Regions from separate parts of the Pectobacterium sp. HCp5_1 genome, predicted to be linked through region 4. Evidence: predicted binding sites of a transcription regulator. Region 4 holds the regulator's gene; each other region holds the start of a gene.
What was found. Region 4 encodes LexA, which represses DNA repair genes until DNA is damaged. Its sites were predicted from a motif close to TNCTGTATGTACATACAGNA; they were not measured.

Region 1: the regulator LexA is predicted to act here: its motif matches at 2,498-2,517, upstream of Q3A88_RS01100 (DNA translocase FtsK 4TM domain-containing protein).
Region 2: the regulator LexA is predicted to act here: its motif matches at 3,169-3,188, upstream of uvrB (excinuclease ABC subunit UvrB).
Region 3: the regulator LexA is predicted to act here: its motif matches at 2,927-2,946, upstream of rmuC (DNA recombination protein RmuC).

Annotation. Positions count from the first base shown of each region.
Region 1 is NZ_JAUMIO010000001.1:240,210-245,689, forward strand. It holds gene Q3A88_RS01100 (DNA translocase FtsK 4TM domain-containing protein) at 1-2,439, opposite strand, end outside; gene lrp (leucine-responsive transcriptional regulator Lrp) at 2,554-3,048, opposite strand; gene trxB (thioredoxin-disulfide reductase) at 3,633-4,595, shown strand; gene cydD (heme ABC transporter permease/ATP-binding protein CydD) at 4,833-5,480, shown strand, end outside.
Region 2 is NZ_JAUMIO010000019.1:21,983-27,462, forward strand. It holds gene bioF (8-amino-7-oxononanoate synthase) at 1-1,122, shown strand, start outside; gene bioC (malonyl-ACP O-methyltransferase BioC) at 1,103-1,864, shown strand; gene bioD (dethiobiotin synthase) at 1,857-2,537, shown strand; gene uvrB (excinuclease ABC subunit UvrB) at 3,415-5,427, shown strand; gene Q3A88_RS13965 (glyoxalase) at 5,456-5,480, shown strand, end outside.
Region 3 is NZ_JAUMIO010000043.1:4,580-10,059, reverse strand. It holds gene Q3A88_RS19735 (SCP2 domain-containing protein) at 1-420, opposite strand, end outside; gene ubiE (bifunctional demethylmenaquinone methyltransferase/2-methoxy-6-polyprenyl-1,4-benzoquinol methylase UbiE) at 433-1,188, opposite strand; gene rmuC (DNA recombination protein RmuC) at 1,320-2,882, opposite strand; gene argH (argininosuccinate lyase) at 3,101-4,474, opposite strand; gene argB (acetylglutamate kinase) at 4,536-5,309, opposite strand; gene argC (N-acetyl-gamma-glutamyl-phosphate reductase) at 5,347-5,480, opposite strand, start outside.
Region 4 is NZ_JAUMIO010000016.1:76,350-81,829, reverse strand. It holds gene Q3A88_RS12740 (LysR family transcriptional regulator) at 1-384, opposite strand, end outside; gene Q3A88_RS12735 (pirin family protein) at 498-1,196, shown strand; gene zur (zinc uptake transcriptional repressor Zur) at 1,344-1,853, shown strand; gene Q3A88_RS12725 (CsbD family protein) at 1,911-2,120, opposite strand; gene lexA (transcriptional repressor LexA) at 2,570-3,178, opposite strand; gene Q3A88_RS12715 (diacylglycerol kinase) at 3,289-3,654, opposite strand; gene plsB (glycerol-3-phosphate 1-O-acyltransferase PlsB) at 3,781-5,480, shown strand, end outside.

The DNA of each region.
Region 1 (5,480 bases), on a different contig from region 4:
TAAATCGGCAACGACAGGTTCGCCCGCAATATCTTTACCCAACACAATCGACAGCGGCGATGGATTATCACGGAACTGATCGCAATCCAGCACTTCTCGCAGGTAAACCGTCTGGCGATGCGCATTAGGCAACTCTAGCCCGACGTACGGTCGGCCGGGAATAACCTCAACAATACGCACCGCGACAACTGACAGTGAACGTGCCAAATCGCGCGACAGATTCGAGATACGTGCCGCTTTAACACCCGGTGCCAGATCCAATTCAAACCGTGTGATCACCGGCCCTGGAGAGTGATCGACTACATCGGCTTTTACCCGGAAATCAGCCAGACGCGCTTCAATCAAGCGCGCCGTCTGTTCCAGTGCAAAATTATCAACAGGTGCTTCGCTAGCCGGCGGTGGAGTCAACAAATCCAACGTTGGCAGCGGCGTAGTCGGCTTCTGCAGCGGTTGTTCATTACGCATCAGGAACGGGTGAATCAAGCCATCCATTGCTGGATGATGCGTTGGTGTTGCCACCGTTTCCTGTTTCGCGGCCTCAACAGGCGCTGACGTTGGTTGCGCTGGCTGACTAAACGTCAGCGGGTTGTGCTCATCCTCGTCGTCCTCATCTTCACCAGCATGCATCGGCGGAAGCTCGGGTTCAGAGCGGTAGGACGGTTGCGAATAGGTGGATTCACTGAACGTAGTCGGTTCAGGCTCGCGCTCACTCTCCGCGCTAAACGGCGAGAATGAAAAAGCATTATGCGATGTGACAGGGTTTGGCTGAACAGGCGCACTGACCGCAGGCGGTGCTATTGGAGCAGGAATTTCCTCATCGCGCTGCAATGCGCTGGCATCATAACGTGACTGCTGCTGTGCCGCGAAATCTCTGGCTAGCTGCGCTTGCAGAAGCGCGTCTTCATCGTCTTCCTGTAACGGGTATTCCTCTCCGTAACGCTGGCGTTGCTGATCCAGATACGCTTGCTGCAATGCGGCTTCCTGCTGGGCGATATCATCCGGTGTCTCTTCCCGATACACGTCATTCGCCACTTCCGCTTCTTCGCTACCGTTCTGCGCCTGCAGCCTTGCTTGCTCTTCAGCCAGCCGCTGCGACGGCAGTTTGATTCCGTATGACGCCAGCTCGCGGCGAGTAGGGATACGTACAGGATTAGGACGCGGCAGCTCAGGCCCTACGCCGCGTTTAATCTGCGGGTTATCATCCCCATCGGCACTGAACGCCGGCATAAAGGTGTTATTCGCGTCGAAATCCGTATCGCGTGTCGGTTGTGGCGGCTCAGCAAACGGTTGAGCCACAGGTGCCGTAACAATCGGTGGGACGGCACTCTCTCCGTAACTATTTCCGTAAGGTGCATACGCACTGCTATGGCGTTCAAGCGAGCTTGCGATCTCTGGCATTGCCGCTGGCGTTTCAGGGATTTCAAACGAATACAGCGGCGGATTTAGCGACGGCGTCGAATCAATCGCAGACGGAGTAACAGGCGGCACAATGCCAGCCGATGAAGCAGAGAATGCTGATCCTGGTAATGCTGAATCAGACGCTGCCACATCGGACAATGTTGACCCTGCCACCGGCGTTTCAGCGGAGAGAGCTGGCTGTGTCGCTGTCGGTGCGTTCTCAGCTACCGGGGATGACACTTCTATCTTATTGTCTACCGCCGTGTCGTTTACCGCATCAGCCACGGAAGGCGCAGAAAACAGAACATCATCGTCATCACGCTGTTGTGTGACTGCCTCACCCAACGTCTCATCGTGACGCAGATTAAGCGCATCGCGCTCATCCTCTTCACGATCGTGTTCTTCGCGATAGTCCTCGTCGCGGCGTGAACGGTTTGACATAAACGTCAGGCAACCCAAGACACCTGCGCCAATTTTTTCAGCGATCGTTAACCATGACCAGCCGGTAAACAGCGTTAACCCTGCCCCCCACACGCATAGCAGAATCAGCGTTGCGCCCATGCTGTTGAAACGTGGGATCATTGAGCTGCTCAACAGGCTTCCCAACACACCACCGGAAGCAAAATAGTAGAGATCGTCAATATTCAACGCAGCCAAACCGCAAGAGGTCAGGATCAGCGCCAATGTCCCAATCAGGCGAAGTGAAAAGGTAAAGTAGTCAATAGTCTGGTTGTTATCACGCTGGCGGAAAGCGACCCAGCACAGGGATAACATAATCGGTGGAATAGCGTAGGCCAGAACACCAAAAATGAAGAACAGCGTATCCGCCAGCCATGCACCTGCTACACCACCGAGGTTGTGAATAGGTTCATGCCATGCAGTCTGTGACCAACTGGGGTCGGAGGGGCTGAAACTGAGTAGTGCGACACTAAGATAAACCGCAAAAAGTGCCACAACGATTAAAATCGCTTCAAGCAAACGACGTGTTCCACTGAGCTTTTTCAGGGTAACGTCTTTATCTTCTGTATATTCCTGGCTCAAGAGTCTCTCCAGGGGCCTGTAAGGTTTATGACAAAGCGCCGAGAAAACCCGGCGCTGGAACTGTATAAATTCACAGGAGTGTAGCTGAATTTATCGGGTTTTGCACCCACACATTTATCGCGTCTTAATGACCAGACGGTTGCTTTGCTTCACTTCTTCCATCACCACGTAGGTACGGGTGTCGTTTACGCCTGGCAAACGCAGCAGCGTTTCACCCAGGAGCTTACGGTAAGCGGACATGTCTGGCACTCGCGTTTTCAACAGGTAGTCAAAATCACCGGAAACCAGATGACACTCCTGAATTTCTTCCAGCTTCTGCACCGCAGCATTGAACTGTTCAAATACATCAGGCGCGCCGCGGTTTAGCGTTATTTCAACAAAAACCAGCAGTGACGCATCCAGATAATGCGGGTTTAGCAGCGCTGTGTAGCCGTTAATGAAGCCCTGTCTTTCCAGACGACGTACACGTTCCAGACAAGGTGTTGGCGACAGGCCAACACGTTTGGAAAGCTCGACATTGGAAATACGTCCATCTTTTTGCAATTCGTTCAGGATGTTACGATCAATACGATCGAGATCTTTGCCTGGCCGTTTTTTAGTGTCTACCATTATTATTGTCTCTCTTCACTTTTCCCTGCACCCGCTTTACCCCGATAGACCTCATGTATCAGAGCTACCCCTAAAGAAGACACGCTGCCTATTTTGTATATCAACAGTCATTAACTTCTCGTTCTCGCCCCACGTATTGCTCACCCGCGAAAAGACCATCACGTCATATCCGTGGCCCAAAGGCCTACTACCTGCGCAAAAACGAATAAAAAGCCGAGCTTTTAACTGTTCACATACAAAAAATTTCCTCTTACCCAGATGTTTTCGCAAATGCACAGCCGATTGTCAAAGCAAAACAACGAAAATCAGAAGAAACTGCCAGATTGGATAAGCCAGAGCCATTCTCCGAGGTGACTTCAATCATTTTACTTATGAATGTGGCTGATTTTTCAGCGATTTGTCATCCTCATCGTCATTAACGATTAAACAAATAGCCAGCAACTTTTCTGCATACTTTTTTTACTCTTGTAATTTCCTTACAATCGTTCGCATTGTCCGTGGTAGAGACTGTTCGTAGTAAGGAAGCGGGTTTGTTGTAGAAACCGTTATATGAGCATTATCCGCCGTCATGAAATGAGGAAAGCATGGGTACTGTTAAACATCACAAGTTATTGATTCTGGGTTCAGGCCCCGCTGGCTACACTGCCGCTGTTTATGCTGCACGGGCGAATTTACAGCCAGTATTAATCACGGGTATGGAAAAAGGCGGTCAGTTGACGACCACGACCGAAGTAGAAAATTGGCCGGGTGATGCCGATGATTTAACTGGCCCGCTGTTAATGGAGCGTATGCATACACACGCGACCAAATTCAATACCGAAGTGATCTTCGATCATATTGAACGTGTTGATTTACAGAACCGTCCCTTCCGTTTATTCGGCGATAGCGCCGAGTACACCTGTGACGCGCTGATCATTGCCACGGGGGCATCGGCTCGTTATCTCGGTCTGCCGTCTGAAGACGCGTTTAAAGGCAAAGGGGTTTCTGCCTGCGCAACCTGTGACGGGTTCTTCTACCGTAACCAGAAAGTCGCTGTAGTTGGCGGCGGGAATACCGCAGTAGAAGAAGCTTTGTATTTGTCTAATATCGCGGCGGAAGTGCATTTGATCCACCGTCGCGAGACGTTCCGTTCAGAGAAAATTCTGATCGACCGCCTGATGGACAAAGTTAAAAACGGCAACATCATCCTGCATACCAACCGTACGCTGGACGAAGTGCTGGGCGATGACATGGGTGTAACCGGTGTCCGTATCCGCGATACGCAGAGCGACGCGGCCGAAGAACTGGAATTGGCTGGCGTGTTTATCGCTATCGGCCACAGTCCAAACACGGCCGTATTTGGCGGTCAGTTGGAACTGGAAAACGGTTATATCAAAGTGCAGTCCGGTATTCACGGCAACGCGACACAGACCAGCATTCCTGGCGTCTTTGCCGCAGGCGACGTCATGGATCACATCTACCGTCAGGCCATTACCTCCGCAGGTACCGGCTGTATGGCGGCACTGGATGCTGAACGTTATCTTGACGGGCTGACCGTCAACAAGTAATTCGCTGCTGATAACGGAGCGGCAACAGCCGTTCCGTTTTCTTTATCTCTGGTTTGCCTTCCGCAACACAAAATTGATCGCCTCACCCATTTCCCCTCTCCTTTTCGTTTGCAGCGCGTCCCTGTCGCGGTAACATGGCGTCATTCTGCGTGATAGAAGATAATTTTGTTAACTAACAGTTGCATGAGAGTTATTTTCTGTTAAGTCCATTTCTGCAATATAACGAACTGGTGCCTGATGAAAAAAACCAGACAGCAAGAACTGACCGCCTGGCTGAAACAACAGAGTAAGCTGGCGCAACGTTGGCTACGAATTTCACTACTGCTTGGGTTCCTGAGCGGTGCGTTAATCGTGGCGCAAGCCTGGCTGTTAGCTACGCTGCTTCATGCCTTGATCATTGAGCATGCGACTCGCGAATCTTTGCTCTCCCCTTTCCTGCTGCTGATTGCCACATTTATTCTGCGCGCGCTCAACAGTGTGTTACGCGAGCGTGTTGGTTTTCTTTGCGGACAAGCCGTTCGACAGCAAATTCGTAAGCTGGTCCTGGATCGATTGCAACAGCTCGGCCCTGCCTGGGTACAGGGCAAACCCGCCGGCAGTTGGGCAACGATGATCCTTGAGCAGGTTGATGATATGCAGGATTATTACGCCCGCTACCTGCCGCAGATGTATCTTGCCGCGCTGATTCCACTGCTTATCTTAATCACGATTTTCCCGCTCAACTGGGCTGCTGGCCTGATTCTGTTTCTAACCGCCCCGCTTATCCCGCTTTTTATGGCGCTGGTGGGCATGGGCGCGGCGGATGCCAACCGACGCAACTTTCTGGCGCTGGCACGCCTGAGTGGACACTTCCTCGATCGCCTGCGCGGGATGGAAACGCTACGT
Region 2 (5,480 bases), on a different contig from region 4:
CAACGCCAGCGCGATGATGCCTACCGTGTGCGGCGGGTGAATCAAGGCGGTAGCGGGCGCTGGCTGATGCAGGGCGACCGCTGCTACCTGAATTTTTCCAGCAACGACTATCTGGGGCTGAGTCACCACCCAGAGATTGTGCGCGCCTGGCAGCAGGGCGCTGAACAATACGGTATTGGCAGCGGCGGTTCCGGGCATGTGACGGGGTATACCGATGCCCATGCCGCGCTGGAAAATCAGCTTGCCGACTGGCTGGGCTACCCGCGCGCGCTGCTGTTTATCTCTGGCTATGCCGCGAATCAGGCGGTGGTGGCTGCGCTGGCACAGGCGGAAGACCGTATTTTCGCCGATAAACTCAGCCACGCTTCACTGCTGGAAGCGGCTGCACAGTCGCCCGCGATGCTGCGCCGCTTTAAACACAATCAGGTCGATAGCCTGCAAGCGCTGCTGGAAAAACCGACGGGCGGTCAGACGCTGGTGGTGACCGAAGGCGTTTTCAGCATGGATGGCGATACCGCACCGCTGTCGGCGCTGCAAGCTCAGTGCCGAGCGCACGATGCCTGGCTGATGGTGGACGATGCACACGGGATTGGCGTGCTGGGTGATGAAGGTCGCGGCAGCTGTTGGCAGCAGGGCGTTAAACCCGAACTGCTGATTGTCACGTTTGGCAAGGCGTTCGGTGTGAGCGGCGCGGCGGTACTGTGCGCGGAACCGCTGGCCGAGTATTTCCTGCAATTCGCTCGTCATTTGATTTACAGCACCTCGATGCCTGCCGCACAGGCCTGTGCGCTGAGTACGGCAGTTAACTGTGTCCGACAGGGCGACGCGCGGCGCGAGGCGCTACAACGCAACATCGCACAGTTCCGCGCAGGTTTTTCCAACTCCACCTATCAACTGATGGATTCACAGAGTGCGATTCAGCCGCTGATTGTCGGTGAGAACGCGCGGGCAATGGCCCTGATGAGCCATCTGCGTGAACAGGGCGTGCGGGTCAGTGCGATGCGTCCGCCGACAGTGCCTGTCGGCAGCGCGCGTCTGCGGATTACGCTAACGGCGGAACATCAGCCGGAAGATATCAGTCGCTTGCTTACGGTATTGCACCATGCTGACAGAAAACTATAACAAGCAGGCGATTGCGCAGGCGTTTGGGCGTGCGGCGGGGTGTTACGATCGCTTTGCCGAGCTGCAACGTACCAGCGGAGAACGTCTGCTGGCATTAATGCCGCCGCACGGCGGTCTACAGGTGCTGGATGCGGGGTGCGGAACTGGGCATTTTAGCCGCCACTGGCGTCAGGCTGGTCACTATGTGACCGCACTGGATTTATCGGTAGACATGCTGGCGTATGCCCGTGAACTGGATGCAGCAGACTGCTACCAGGAAGGGGATATCGAAAATCTGCCGCTGGCGGATGGCTGTGTGGATATCAGCTATAGCAATCTGGCTGTGCAGTGGTGCGACTCGTTACCGCGTGCGCTGGCCGAGCTGTATCGGGTTACACGACCGGGGGGCGTGATTGCGTTTGCGACGCTGGCGGACGGCTCCTTAAGCGAACTGTCACAGGCGTGGCAGCGGCTGGACGGCACACAGCGGACGAATCGCTTTCTGCCGCTCTCCGCTATCGATGCGGCCTGTCAGCCTTACCGGCATCATTTAGTACAAGAACGTGAAGTCTGCCTTTTTCCCGATGTATTGACGTTGATGAAATCGCTGAAGGGGATTGGCGCGACCTGGCTGCACGAAGGGCGTACGCCGGGGCTATTGAGCCGGACACGTCTGGCGGCATTGTCTGCTCATTATCCGCAAGAACAGGGCGGCTACCCGCTCAGCTATCAACTGGTTTATGGAGTGATTTATCGTGATTGAGCGCTGGTTTGTGACGGGTACGGATACCGAAGTTGGGAAAACGGTTGCGAGTACGGCGCTGCTTCAGGCAGCGAATCAGGCAGGATACCGCACCGCAGGTTATAAACCCGTGGCGTCCGGCTGTGAAATGACGGCCGACGGCATTCGCAACAGCGATGCGCTGGCGCTTCAGGCCAATAGCAGCGTCCGGCTAGAGTATCAGGCGGTGAACCCGCTGGCGTTTATGGAGCCGACGTCACCGCATATTATCAGTGCGGTGGAGCAGCGGCCTATCCATCTCCCCGCGTTGTCCGCAGGGCTACGGGCATTAGAAACACAGGCAGATTGGCTGCTGGTCGAAGGCGCTGGCGGGTGGTTTACGCCGCTGTCAGAGCAGGATACGTTTGCTGACTGGGTGGTTCAAGAACAGCTTCCCGTGATTTTGGTGGTCGGCATCAAGCTGGGTTGTATCAACCACGCGATGTTAACGGCCCACGCCATTCAACACGCGGGCCTGCGACTTGGCGGCTGGATTGCTAATGACATCACGCCACCCGGAAAATGGCACCAGCCGTATCTGCAAACGTTGCAACAGCGCCTGCCCGCGCCGATGCTGGGCGAAATTCCTTATGTATCGGATCTTCAGCGGCATAATTTGGGGCAGTACGTTGATATTGGGTTATTAGCGGAGTAATCATTTTTGCTAACCTTCGCCTGTGTTTAATCAAGCACTGGTTTTTGTTATTTTTTACTGGCATCTGTTTCATGAGCATAAAACCTACATTTTCAAGCCGATTAATAGCTAAAACCTTCTTGAGTTTTCCCCTAACTCCCCGCTATGCCTGAATTGTTGAGATTTAGCCCTCTGCTGTTTTTAGTCTTTTTCCGTCTAATACTTATGCGATAAATCACAGAAAGAGTGTGAAGAAAATCCATATCAGGGGGAATAGCGAATGAAGCGGGTATTTCTCTAACTCAGTGCTGATGCGGAGTTGTGGGAGTTATCCACCATTTCTGTGGATAACTATGTGTATTATGGATAGACAACGCGCCCTAACCGAGAGCTGGCGCGGGTTGTCGCCAGGTTGACGCTATTCTCCACGGTTTTGCTAATCTATTTGTTATCATATGCTTAAGTAAAATCAAGCGTCTTGAACATCAATGGGACGTAGTTGCATAAATTAACGTCATCGTGCATCCCCGCATGTTACATTTTTACCAAATCTGGGGATAAATGATGATGATTTTATCTGGTAGATTGAATATGAATGTGCTAGGAAATTCATTTGTCGATTAATCATCCAATCCAGCGATAATTTCCTTGATGCTGTTTTTATATCCAGTATCATTGCGGTGGCGAATTTCGTCATTGGCATTCAAAATAAAGCATCGTGTGTCGCACACTGTCAGTGTTATCGCTGTCAGGGTGATAACGGTACGACGAGGGATGACGATGACACCTCGCTGCCGTGCCTGAAATCGTCAGTCTGTGCCTTTTACCTGCCTCCGAGCATCCACCCACGAACATCGCATTGCGCGATGGGTAATAACGATAAGTAGCGTGCTTAACGATGAGTAAAGTATTTACACTGAATTCCGACTTTAAACCGGCAGGCGATCAGCCTGAGGCCATTCGTCGTTTAAAAGAGGGTCTGGAAGACGGGTTAGCGCACCAAACGCTGCTCGGGGTAACAGGTTCAGGTAAGACGTTCACGATCGCCAACGTGATTGCCGACCTCAATCGGCCGACGATGATGTTGGCACCGAATAAAACGCTGGCAGCTCAGCTGTATGGCGAAATGAAAGAATTCTTTCCTGATAATGCCGTCGAGTACTTCGTGTCGTACTACGACTATTATCAGCCAGAAGCCTACGTTCCAAGCTCGGATACCTTCATCGAAAAAGACGCATCGGTTAACGAACATATCGAACAGATGCGTCTTTCCGCGACAAAAGCGCTGCTGGAGCGGCGCGATGTGATCGTCGTGGCTTCGGTGTCCGCGATCTACGGTCTGGGCGATCCCGATCTCTATCTGAAAATGATGTTGCACCTGACGCAGGGGATGCTGATTGACCAGCGTGCTATTTTGCGACGTCTGGCCGAATTACAGTATGCCCGCAACGATCAGGCGTTTCAGCGCGGTACGTTCCGCGTGCGTGGTGAGGTGATCGATATCTTCCCCGCGGAATCTGACGAAATCGCGCTGCGTGTTGAACTGTTCGATGAGGAAGTGGAGCGGCTGTCGCTGTTTGACCCGCTGACGGGGCATGTCCTCCAGACGGTGCCGCGCTATACCATTTATCCGAAAACGCACTACGTCACGCCGCGTGAGCGTATTTTGCAGGCGATGGAAGACATCAAGGTTGAACTGGCTGACCGTAAAAAGGTGCTACTGGCCAATGACAAACTGGTGGAAGAGCAGCGGCTGAGTCAGCGCACGCAGTTTGATTTGGAGATGATGAACGAACTGGGTTACTGCTCCGGTATCGAAAACTACTCGCGCTACCTTTCTGGTCGCGGTCCCGGCGAGCCGCCACCGACGCTGTTTGACTATCTGCCTGCAGACGGACTGCTGGTCATCGATGAATCCCACGTCACCGTTCCTCAGATCGGCGGTATGTATCGCGGTGACCGCGCGCGTAAAGAGACGCTGGTCGAATACGGTTTCCGGCTGCCTTCGGCGCTGGATAACCGACCGATGAAATTTGAAGAATTTGAAGCGCTGGCTCCACAGACGATCTACGTGTCTGCGACGCCGGGTAATTATGAATTGGAAAAATCGGGCGGTGAAGTGATCGATCAGGTGGTGCGTCCCACCGGATTGCTCGATCCCATCATCGAAGTGCGGCCTGTCGCAACACAGGTGGACGATCTGCTCTCCGAAATTCGCCTGCGTGCCGCGATTAACGAACGGGTACTGGTCACCACGCTGACCAAGCGAATGGCGGAAGACCTGACGGAGTATCTGGAAGAGCACGGCGAGCGGGTACGTTATCTGCACTCGGATATCGATACCGTCGAACGTGTGGAAATCATCCGCGATTTGCGCCTTGGTGAGTTTGACGTGCTGGTGGGTATCAACCTGCTGCGTGAAGGACTGGATATGCCTGAAGTGTCGCTGGTGGCGATTCTGGATGCCGATAAAGAGGGCTTCCTGCGCTCTGAACGTTCCCTGATCCAGACAATTGGCCGTGCGGCACGTAACTTGCGCGGCAAAGCCATTCTCTACGGCGATAAGATTACGGCATCAATGGCGAAAGCGATTGGTGAAACGGAGCGTCGCCGCGAGAAGCAGGAAGCCTACAACACCGAGCACGGCATTGTGCCGCAGGGAATCAATAAGAAGATTTCCGATATCCTGCAGTTGGGGCAGCCGACGAACAAAGGCAAAGGGCGTGGTAATCGTAAAGCGGCAGAGCCAGCAGCACGCTATGAACTTATGACGCCGAAGGCGCTGGAGCTGAAAATCCGCGAGTTGGAAAGCAAGATGTTGACGCACGCGCAGAACCTTGAATTTGAAGAGGCAGCCGCGCTACGCGATGAAGTACAAGCACTGCGCGCACAATTTATCGCTGTATCTTAACGATGCAAACGCTCACTGAGGATCAATGATGGATCAGACTATACCGGGTGTAG
Region 3 (5,480 bases), on a different contig from region 4:
AAGCCCCTGAGCAACAATATCGCCCAGATAGGGGGACAACCACTCCGCCGGATCGAACTCCGCCAGATCAACCAGCACGATGAACTGTTGAACAACTTGAATATCGCCTTCTATCACCAGCTCGCCGCTGCGCATCAGCGACGATAGCTGTTGACGATCGCGTAATTTCATCAGAACCGGAACGCGTGTTTTCAGGCAGCAATCCGCTGGCTCGCTCCATTGGTTGATCACGTCCAGCCGCTGTTCGTTAAACACCAGCACCAAGGGCATATCCAGCTCAGCCAGCTCGATCTGAAGTGTTTTACCCTGTAAGCGCTGGCGGGCAGACTTCATGCTGCGATCGCAAGAAACCGTATCGTGAAAAAGCAGCTGATTCAGCGCGGTTTCCAGCGTAGCAGTCAGAAAAGACGTTATCAGCATTGGCGTTTCCAATCAGAATTTAAACCCACGATGCAGTGCAACGATTCCACCGGTGAGGTTGAAATAGTTAACACTGTCAAAACCGGCATCGATCATCATCCCTTTCAGCGTTTCCTGATCGGGGTGCATGCGGATAGATTCCGCCAGATAGCGGTAGCTCCCAGCATCACTCGCCACGGCTTCGCCAATCCTCGGCAGGATATGAAATGAATATGCATCGTAAACGGTGCTCAGCTGTTTAATGATCGGTTTGGAAAACTCCAGCACCAGCAAGCGACCACCCGGCTTCAGCACGCGGTACATGGAGCGCAGCGCTTTGTTTTTGTCCGTCACGTTGCGCAGACCAAAGGAGATAGTAATGCAGTCGAAGAAGTCATCAGGGAACGGCAGCGCTTCAGCATTAGCCTGCACGTAGTTGATGTTGTCGATAATGCCTTTGTTACGCAGTTTTTCGCGGCCCACTTTCAGCATTGATGCGTTGATGTCCGCCAGAATGACCTCACCACCTTCGCCAACCATGCGGGAGAATTTGGCGGTTAAATCCCCTGTGCCTCCGGCAAGATCCAGAACTCGCTGGTTACGTCTTACTCCACTACATTCGATAGTGAAACGCTTCCAGACACGGTGGATACCAAAGGACATCAGGTCATTCATCAAGTCATACTTTGCTGCTACAGAATGAAAAACCTCAGCCACCATGACTTCTTTTTCATCCCTGGCGACAGTCCGAAAACCAAAGTCGGCCGTTTTCTCCTGCTCACTTGCCATCTTATCCGCCTACTATTTCAGTCAAATTTCGGGTCTACCCATTAATGGTGAGAGTGTACCAGACCCGTATAAAAACCCCACTGCACTAATTTCGCATAGCATGGTGCCAAGCCCACGAAATTCATACCTATTTAGTACGAATCAGTACGGGTCGCTAAGGGGGATTCCCCTTCTTCGCCCTCCGTTTTCACGGTTGGTGAAACAGCGTCGGGCGCTACGGAATCCGGTAATTCATCGCGTTCAGCGTGCTCATGGGCCGTTGCTTTTTCTGCTAATGACGGGCTGATTGTGCGTTTAATTTCTACACCCAGCGCACGGAACCCCTCAGCCTGGCCAATAAGGTTACCACGCCCAGAGGAAAGTTTATTCATCGCCTGACGATAAGTGCCCTGCGCTTTATCCAAACCTTGCCCCAGCGCTTCCATATCATCGACAAACAACCGCAGTTTATCGTACAGCCGCGACGCTTTTTCAGCGATCTGCTGTGCATTACGGCTCTGTTGTTCATAGCGCCATAAATTAGTGATAGTGCGTAATGCCACCAGCAGCGTGGTCGGGCTGACCAGCATAATATTGTGCTTTAGCGCTTCGTTGATCAATTCGGGCTGGCGATCGATAGCGACCAGAAAAGCTGGTTCGACCGGAATAAACATCAGCACGTAGTCTAGCGAACGCAGCCCCGGAAGCTGCTGGTAATCTTTACTGCTCAACTGCCGAATATGACTGCGAACCGAGAGCAAATGTTCGTTCAACGCCACACTGCGCTCTGCGTCATCATCACTATTGAAATAACGCTCGTAGGCCACCAGCGACATCTTGGCATCGATCACGACATCTTTGCCCTGCGGTAAGCGCACGATGACATCCGGTTGCAGGCGGCTATTTGCCCCTGTCTGCACACTGACCTGTGTTTGGTACTCATAGCCTTCACGCAGGCCGGAAGCTTCCAGCACGCGGCTTAGCACCACTTCGCCCCAGTTCCCCTGCGTTTTATTATCGCCCTTCAGCGCTTTCGTCAGGTTGATGGCTTCGTGTGCCATCTGCGCGTTCAGCTGTTGCAGATTGCGGATTTCATGCGCCAGCGTGTGACGCTCGCGCGCTTCTGCCCCAAAGCTGTCCTGAACCTGACGGCGAAAGCCATCAAGCTGCTCACGTAGCGGCATCAGCAGCTTATCCAGACTCTGTTTATTTTGTTCATCCACTTTGCGGCCGCTGTGTTCAAAAATCCGGTTCGCCAGATTCTCAAACTGCGTCGTCAACCGCTGTTCGCTGTTTGCCAGCAGCCGCTGCTTTTCTTCCGCCGCCATACGGGTTTCTTCCAGCCGAATGGTGACTTCCCGCAGCTCCGCTTCCTGTGCGCTATTGATTTCACGCAGCGTCCGCAGTTCCTGATTGAGCTGCACGCACTCCTCGCGGAGTTCACCGAGCTGTTGCAGCTTTTCATGGCTGGCAGAGAGTTGAGCGTGAACCGTGCGCAGCTCCAGCTCGTTTTGCCGTAGCCGCTGTTCGTGCAGCTGCTTTGTCTGCTGCTGTTCGCTGAGCGACTGCTGAGTCTGCTGTAACGTCTGTGCCAGCAACCGCTGTTCGGTGTCATGCTGCGACAGCTTCTGCTGATGAATCAGGCTGGCAATCAACCACCCGATCAGTAGCCCTACCGCGCCGCCGCCCAGACCATAAAATATGCTGATATCCACTTTGCCTCCGCAGGCCTTTCACGCTGTCGGTCAAGGTAAAATGATACTGTATGGATGTCCAGAAACAATTCCGGCGGGGAAGACGCTGAGCAGAAAAATGCGAGCCGCATTCCATATGAAAATGGATAGATGATAATTTGCAGAAGAATCAGATCGGTAACGGTGGAATTCCCCCAACGCGAAACACCACGCTGGGGGAACAGAGCAGAGGTGGCGAGTTAAGCTAAGCGTTGCTTCGCATCACTAATCGCTTTAGCGACCTGCTGCGGCGACACGCCACCTTGTGCAGCACGCTTATCCAGGCAGGATTGCAACGCCAGAATCGGGTACACATCCTCGCCAATCACAGCGCTGAATTTTTGCAGATCGGCCAGCGGCAACGCTTCCAATGCTTTGCCCTGACGAATAGCTTCAACCACCGCTTCACCCACGATATGGTGCGCTTCACGGAACGGAACGCCTTTCGCGACCAGGTAATCCGCCAGCTCTGTCGAGTTCGCGTAGCCTTGCTCGGCTGCTTCTTTACAGCGCGGACGCTTCACCTGAATGCCTTCCAGCACCAGACCCGCCATCATCAGGCAATCGTGCCAGGTATCCAGCGCGTCAAACAGCCCTTCTTTGTCTTCCTGCATGTCTTTGTTATACGCCAACGGCAGGCCTTTAAGCGTCATCATCATGCCAGTCAACGCGCCCTGTACGCGACCGCATTTACCGCGAATCAGCTCCAGCGCATCCGGGTTTTTCTTCTGTGGCATCAGGGAAGAACCGGATGTCACACGGTCAGACAGCTCAACAAACGCCGCTTCACCGCTGTTGAAGAAGATCAGATCTTCGGCAAAACGCGACAGGTGGATCATGCCGATCGAAGCATCAGACAGCAGTTCCAGCACATGATCGCGATCGGAAACCGTGTCCAGACTGTTACGCGTGGCTGAGGCAAATCCCAGCCAGCCCGCCAGTTGCTCACGGTCAATCGGATAAGCCGTTCCCGCCAGCGCGCCACAGCCCAGCGGACTGACATCCAGACGCTTCAGCGTATCTTCCAGACGGCTTTCATCACGCGCCAGCATTTCATGGTAGGCCAGACACCAGTGTGCAAACGTCACCGGCTGTGCGCGCTGCAAGTGGGTGTAACCCGGCATCACCGCATCCTGATTCGCTTCCGCCGTCGTGACCAGCGCCTGACGCAGCTGGCGTACCGACAGCAGCAGCTCTGCAATTTGCGCTTTGCACCACAATTTCAGGTCGGTCGCGACCTGATCGTTACGGCTACGACCGGTATGCAGTTTTTTACCTAAATCGCCGACTTTCTCAATCAGGCGCTGTTCAACCCAGCTGTGAATGTCTTCTGCATCGCTTTGCAGGATCATCTCAGGGTCAGCCTGTACCTCAACCAGCAACGCATTCAGCGCCTGTTCCAGTTGCTGCTGCTCCTGCTCGCTGAGCACATTGACCGTCACCAGCGCTTTCGACCAGCCGATCGAGCCAACGATGTCCTGTTCCGCCAGACGGTAATCAAACCGCAGTGAGTCATTAAATTGTTTAAAACGCTGATCTGCTGCCTGACTAAACCGACCGCCCCACAAAGCCATAACGATTACTCCCAGAATTTAATTCATGTTGGTATCGCATCATGCCATACCCAGAAACGACTTACGCCAGAATACGTGTACCAATCGCCACGCCGTTGAACAGCGCAGGTAGCTGCTCGGCATGACGCCAGCTGGCGATATCAACCGGACGCCCCAGCGCACGCGCGGCATCCAGCGCGGCGTTAACCTTAACAATCATGCCGTCGGTAATAATGCCCTGAGCAATCAGCTGCTCGGCTTTCTCTGCCGTCATTTCGGCAATACGCTGGCCTTTACCGTCCAGAATGCCGCTCACGTCAGACAGCAGGATTAAATCCGCGCCCAGCGTTTGCGCCAGTGCCGTCGCCGCCTGGTCGGCGTTGACGTTCATCAGGTCGCCCTGTGCCGTAATACCGATGGAGCTAACGACAGGCAGGTAACCCGCAGACAACAGCGTGTTCAGCAGCGCAGGCGAGCCCGCTTCCGCTTTACCCACAAAGCCCAAAGACTCATCGAGCTGCGTGACCGTCGTGCTGCCGCCATCGCCCAGGCACAGGCCAACTGCGTTGATATCATGCTTCTTCGCCCATGACAGCAGCGTCTTGTTGGCGGATCCCGCCAGCGCACCGGTGATAATGTCGATCTGATCGGCAGGCGTGACGCGCAGGCCGTTTTTCTTCACGACTGGCAGCGCCAGCTTTTTCATCAGGTCATCCACCAGACAGCCGCCGCCGTGCACAATCACCAGCGGACGCTGATGTTCCTGACGGTAAGCCACCAGTGCGGTGAACAGACGCTCCAGCGCTTCTTCGCTATCCAGTAAAACGCCACCTAATTTGATAATTAACGGATTCATTATGCTTCACGCCTCGAAATGTCGGGACCAGTAGTCATTAAATTAACGATTGGGTTTCAGGGAAACCAAAACGAATGTTCATGCATTGCACAGCCTGTGCCGCCGCGCCTTTCAGCAGGTTATCTTCGGTTGCCACCACGATGAGGTGTTCACCGTCAACGGAGAAACCGA
Region 4 (5,480 bases):
CGATACCTGCGTATTGGCTTTAAGCGCCAGTTTATCGATTAACGGGAAAAGTCGCTGAGTAGGAATTAGCGCTTCCGTCACAATCGTCAGATGCGTTTCCCAACCGCGCGCCAGCGCTTCTGCATCCGTCGTGAGTTTATCTGCAGCTTCCAGCAGGATACGTCCGCGTTCCAGCAGCATCCGCCCGACATTCGTGAATTTAGTACGATGTCCAGAACGATCGAACAGCACCACATCTAACTCTTCTTCCAGTTTCTGCATGGTATAACTCAGTGCCGAAGGCACCCTACCCAACTCGTCTGCCGCAGCGGCAAAGCTGCCACGGCGATCGATCGCATCCATCACCCTCAAAGCTTCCAGCGTCAATGCTCGTTCTTTCGCCATCTTCGTACTCATTCAGGAATTTTGAACATACCCACCAGATTAACTAGCTAACAATCCAACGTCCACACAATTACTATCAGTTCAATAAATAATTCTCTGGGGGGATAACAATTATGATCACACGAAGAGCAGCAGGGCAATGCGGTCAGGCCGACTATGGCTGGTTGCAGGCGCGCTATACCTTCTCTTTTGGTCACTATTTTGACCCACAGCTGCTGGGCTACGCGTCTCTGCGCGTGCTCAATCAGGAAGTATTGGCACCGGGGGCATCATTCCAGCCGCGAACCTACCCACGGGTTGATATTCTGAACATTATTCTTCAGGGCGAGGCGGAATACCGCGACAGCAACGGCGGCCACATTCGGGCCAAAGCCGGAGATGTGCTGCTGCTCTCCACACAGCCAAACGTCAGCTATAGCGAACATAATACCAATGCCAACAAGCCGCTGACACGGCTGCAATTATGGCTGAATGCCTGCCAGACTCGCGAGAACAGCCCATTGCAGCGCATGGGGTTGAGTTCAGTAAACCATACACTGCTTGCCTCACCGGAAGGTGAACACAACAGCCTGCAACTGCGCCAGCAGGTTTGGGTTCATCATGTCGATCTCCAGCAGAATGAGCAAAGCACGATCGCGCTACAGGGGAATCAGGCATACCTCCAGCTAATTCACGGTTCAATGGCGGTAAAAGGCAATCAGAACAGTGAAACACTGCACTGCGGCGACGGAGCCTTTATTAAGGAAGAAACAGCGTTGACGCTACAGGCAGAGTCGCCTTTGCGGGCACTGCTCATCGATCTGGTCGTGTAACGCTTCTGTTCGTTGTTTTTGCAGGGACTTCTGTTCGTTGTTTTTACATGAAGTGGTTTTCGCAGGAAAACGCCGCCAGTTCGGCGTTTTTATTCAGTCGTGGTAAGATATCCGTCTTGTTCCTCAATGCGTCAGGGTGATATGACAATGGATTCAACCAAACAGGACAAACTTCTTGCCCAGGCTGAACAGATTTGTCAGCAGCGCGCTGTGCGTCTCACGCCGCAGCGGTTAGAGGTTTTACGCCTTATGGCACAGCAGTCCGGTGCTATCAGCGCTTATGACCTGCTGGATCTGCTGCGCGTTTCTGAACCTCAGGCGAAACCACCGACTGTCTATCGCGCGCTGGATTTTCTGCTGGAACAAGGCTTCATTCATCGCGTCGAATCCAACAACAGCTATGTGCTGTGTCACCATATCGAAGACCACAGCCACACGTCCGCCCTTTTCATCTGCGACCGCTGTGGGCAAGTCACAGAACGTCAAACCGAAGGTGTGGAAGAAACGCTTCGTAGTCTGGCGCAACAGTCGGGATTTACGCTGCGTCACAGCGTGGTGGAAGCACACGGGTTATGCGGAGGCTGTCAGGAAGTTGCATCATGCAAGCAGCCGGATCATTGCGATCACGACCATAGCGTCCCGATTAAAAAACGATAGCCCAAGGGCTATCGTTTTTTCTGTGGAGAGAGACATCACCTTTGTTACCCGTGATAGCTACCAGTGATATTTGTGGTGCTCTTCCCAGTGTTTCACTTCTTTCTCTGCCGCTTCTTTTGCGTACCCGTAGCGCTCCTGGATTCTCCCCACCAGTTGGTCACGTTTACCTTCGATGACCGTCAGATCGTCATCCGTTAATTTGCCCCATTGCTCTTTCGCTTTACCTTTAAACTGTTTCCAGTTACCGCTGGCTTGGTCTTTATTCATAAGAATCTCCGTACCTTAGGTGCATTGCGCATAAACGAATCGTGACTAACGACTCATGCGTCAGTTTTAGATAAATAGTTTTATTCAGTAAGCAGCATCATAACTATGTGAACCATGACGGTGCTCTTCGCCACTGTCTCCCTTGATTACCGGGCTATCTAAATGTGATGGCTAATGATCAATCGGCAAACGATCAATCAAGATAAAAATGCTTACCTTGATAAAAATTATAGTCGAATATTTCATTTAACATGGAAAATCAGGAATCTGTGACTGGAATGAACGTTGAGAAAGGGAATATCACCCAAAAAAGCAGTGAAAAAACAGAAGGGTAATGGGGATCGTAGAAAACGCGCGCGAAATGTAACTAAATATATATGGTTGGCAGATTAACAGACTGAACATGATGCACTGACCCAGACAGACGAGCAGTGCATCTCTGCGAATGGTTAGCTCCAGTCGCTGTTACGAATCACGCCAACCGCCAAGCCTTCTATCGAAAAGCTTTGCTGACGTAAATCGACAACAATCGGGGCAAACTCTTCATTTTCAGCGAGGAGGTGTACCGTATTGCCCTGCTTTTTCAAGCGCTTCACCGTCACTTCATCGTCAATACGCGCGACGACAATCTGACCGTTACGCACATCTTCTGTTTTATGCACGGCCAGTAAATCACCATCCATAATACCGATATCTTTCATCGACATACCGCTCACCCGCAGCAAGAAATCAGCGCTGGGTTTGAACATCGCAGGGTCAACCTGATAGTGACACTCGATATGTTCCTGTGCCAACAGCGGTTCACCTGCGGCCACGCGACCAACCAAAGGAATACCCGTCTCTTCTTCCATCAGTAGACGAATACCGCGAGACGCGCCCGATACAATCTCAATCACGCCTTTACGCGCCAGCGCTTTCAGATGTTCTTCAGCCGCATTGGGAGAGCGAAACCCCAGCTGTTGAGCAATTTCCGCGCGCGTTGGCGGCATTCCGGTCTGCGCAATATGATCGCGGATCAGGTCATAAACCTGCTGCTGCCTTGCTGTTAATACTTTCATTCCGCCCCCTGGTTGTTTATACAGTCTTGCTGTGAGTATATACAGGTAAGCCACAATTGGGAATGGAGATATCGGTAAAGCTCCTGACTTTTACTCATTTATGCGCGCCGTCAGGCAAAATGTTGCCAGAGGATGCTGCCCCAGACGACAGCGGCTAACAAGATGGCAACAAAGACAGCCGCCGAGCCAATATCTTTCGCCCGACCGGATAATTCGTGGTGCTCGAGACCAATGCGATCGACCACGGCTTCAATGGCGCTATTGGCCAGCTCAAACAGCATAATCAGTACCACAGACCCAATCAGCAGCAGTTTTTCGACCAGTGTAACCGGCAGTAAACACGCGATAATGACGCCGACAAGGGTCAGTATCGTTTCCTGACGAAATGCCGCCTCATGCTGCCACGCCTGCTTCAGCCCCTTAAAGGAATAACCGGTCGCCTTAATAATCCGGGTCATCCCCGTTGCTTTATTCATTTATCCTCCATTATTACGCAAAATAGTTCGCATTTTAACGCGCTTACGTTGTCTCATCACCACAGATCTCCGGCGCAGTTTCTGGTATCCTTGCGGCGCATTGCTAACAAGAGGCTCCATGTTGTTATGTCAGGTTGGCGTAAAATTTACTATAAATTATTGAATCTCCCACTGAAACTGCTGGTGAAGAGCAAAGTTATTCCCGCAGATCCGGTGGTCGAGCTGGGGTTAGATCCCTCACGTCCTATACTCTATGTTCTGCCTTATAACTCTCAGGCGGATCTCTTGACGCTACGAGCGAAATGCCTGGCATTGGGGCTACCCGATCCCTCGCAGTCGTTCGAATTCAATGGCGTCGAACTGCCTAGCCACGTCTTTATTAATGACGGGCCGCGCGTCTTCCGCTATTACGTTCCCAAACAGAAATCCGTCAAGCTGTTCCACGACTACCTGGATTTGCATCGTGCCAATCCAGATTTAGACGTACAGATGGTGCCGGTTTCTGTGATGTTTGGGCGTTCTCCGGGTCGGGAAGGCCACGCTCAGGCCGCACCACACCTGCGCTTGCTCAACGGTATCGAGAAATTCTTCGCCGTCCTGTGGCTAGGCCGCGACAGCTTTGTCCGCTTCTCCAGCCCGGTGTCGCTACGCTATATGGCGACCGAGCATGGTACTGACAAAACCATAGCCCACAAACTGGCGCGTGTCGCACGTATGCACTTCTCCCGCCAACGTTTGGCGGCAGTTGGACCACGTTTGCCGGTGCGTCAGGAGCTATTTAACAAGCTGCTGGATTCCAAAGCGATCAAGAAAGCCGTGGACGATGAGGCGCGCAGTAAGAAGATTTCTACTGAGAAAGCGCAGCAGAACGCTATTGCGCTGATGGAAGAAATCGCCGCTGACTTCTCCTACGAAGCCGTGCGTCTGTCGGATCGCGTATTAAGCTGGACGTGGAACCGCCTTTATCAAGGGATTAACGTCCACAACGCCGAACGCGTTCGCCAACTGGCGCAGGATGGTCACGGTATTGTCTATGTGCCCTGCCACCGCAGCCACATGGATTATCTGCTGCTATCCTACGTCCTGTACCATCAAGGCTTAGTGCCTCCACACATCGCCGCCGGCATCAACCTGAATTTCTGGCCAGCAGGACCGATCTTCCGCCGTCTTGGCGCGTTCTTTATTCGCCGTACCTTCAAAGGCAACAAACTGTATTCCACGATTTTCCGTGAATATCTGGGTGAGCTGTTTGCCCGCGGTTATTCGGTTGAATACTTTATGGAAGGCGGACGTTCACGCACGGGCCGTCTGTTAGAGCCGAAAACCGGTACGCTGGCGATGACCATTCAGGCCATGCTGAGAGGCGGCACACGCCCTATCACGCTGGTACCGATTTATGTCGGTTACGAGCATGTGATGGAAGTCGGCACCTATGCGAAAGAGCTGCGCGGTGCGGTGAAGGAAAAAGAAGGCTTTATGCAGATGGTGCGCGGTTTACGCAAACTGCGTAATCTCGGCCAAGGGTACGTGAACTTCGGTGAGCCCCTCCCGCTGACAACCTACCTGAACCAGCATGTTCCGCAGTGGCGTGACGCGATCGATCCCATCGAGGCACAGCGCCCGAGTTGGCTAACGCCGACGGTGCAGGATATCTCTATGGATATCATGGTGCGCATCAACAATTCTGCGGCAGCAAACGCGATGAACCTGTGCTCTACGGCTTTATTAGCCTCGCGCCAGCGCTCGCTGACGCGTGAACAAATGCACGAACAGCTGGATTGCTACCTCCAGTTGCTGCGCCAGGTGCCTTATCACAAAGATATTAC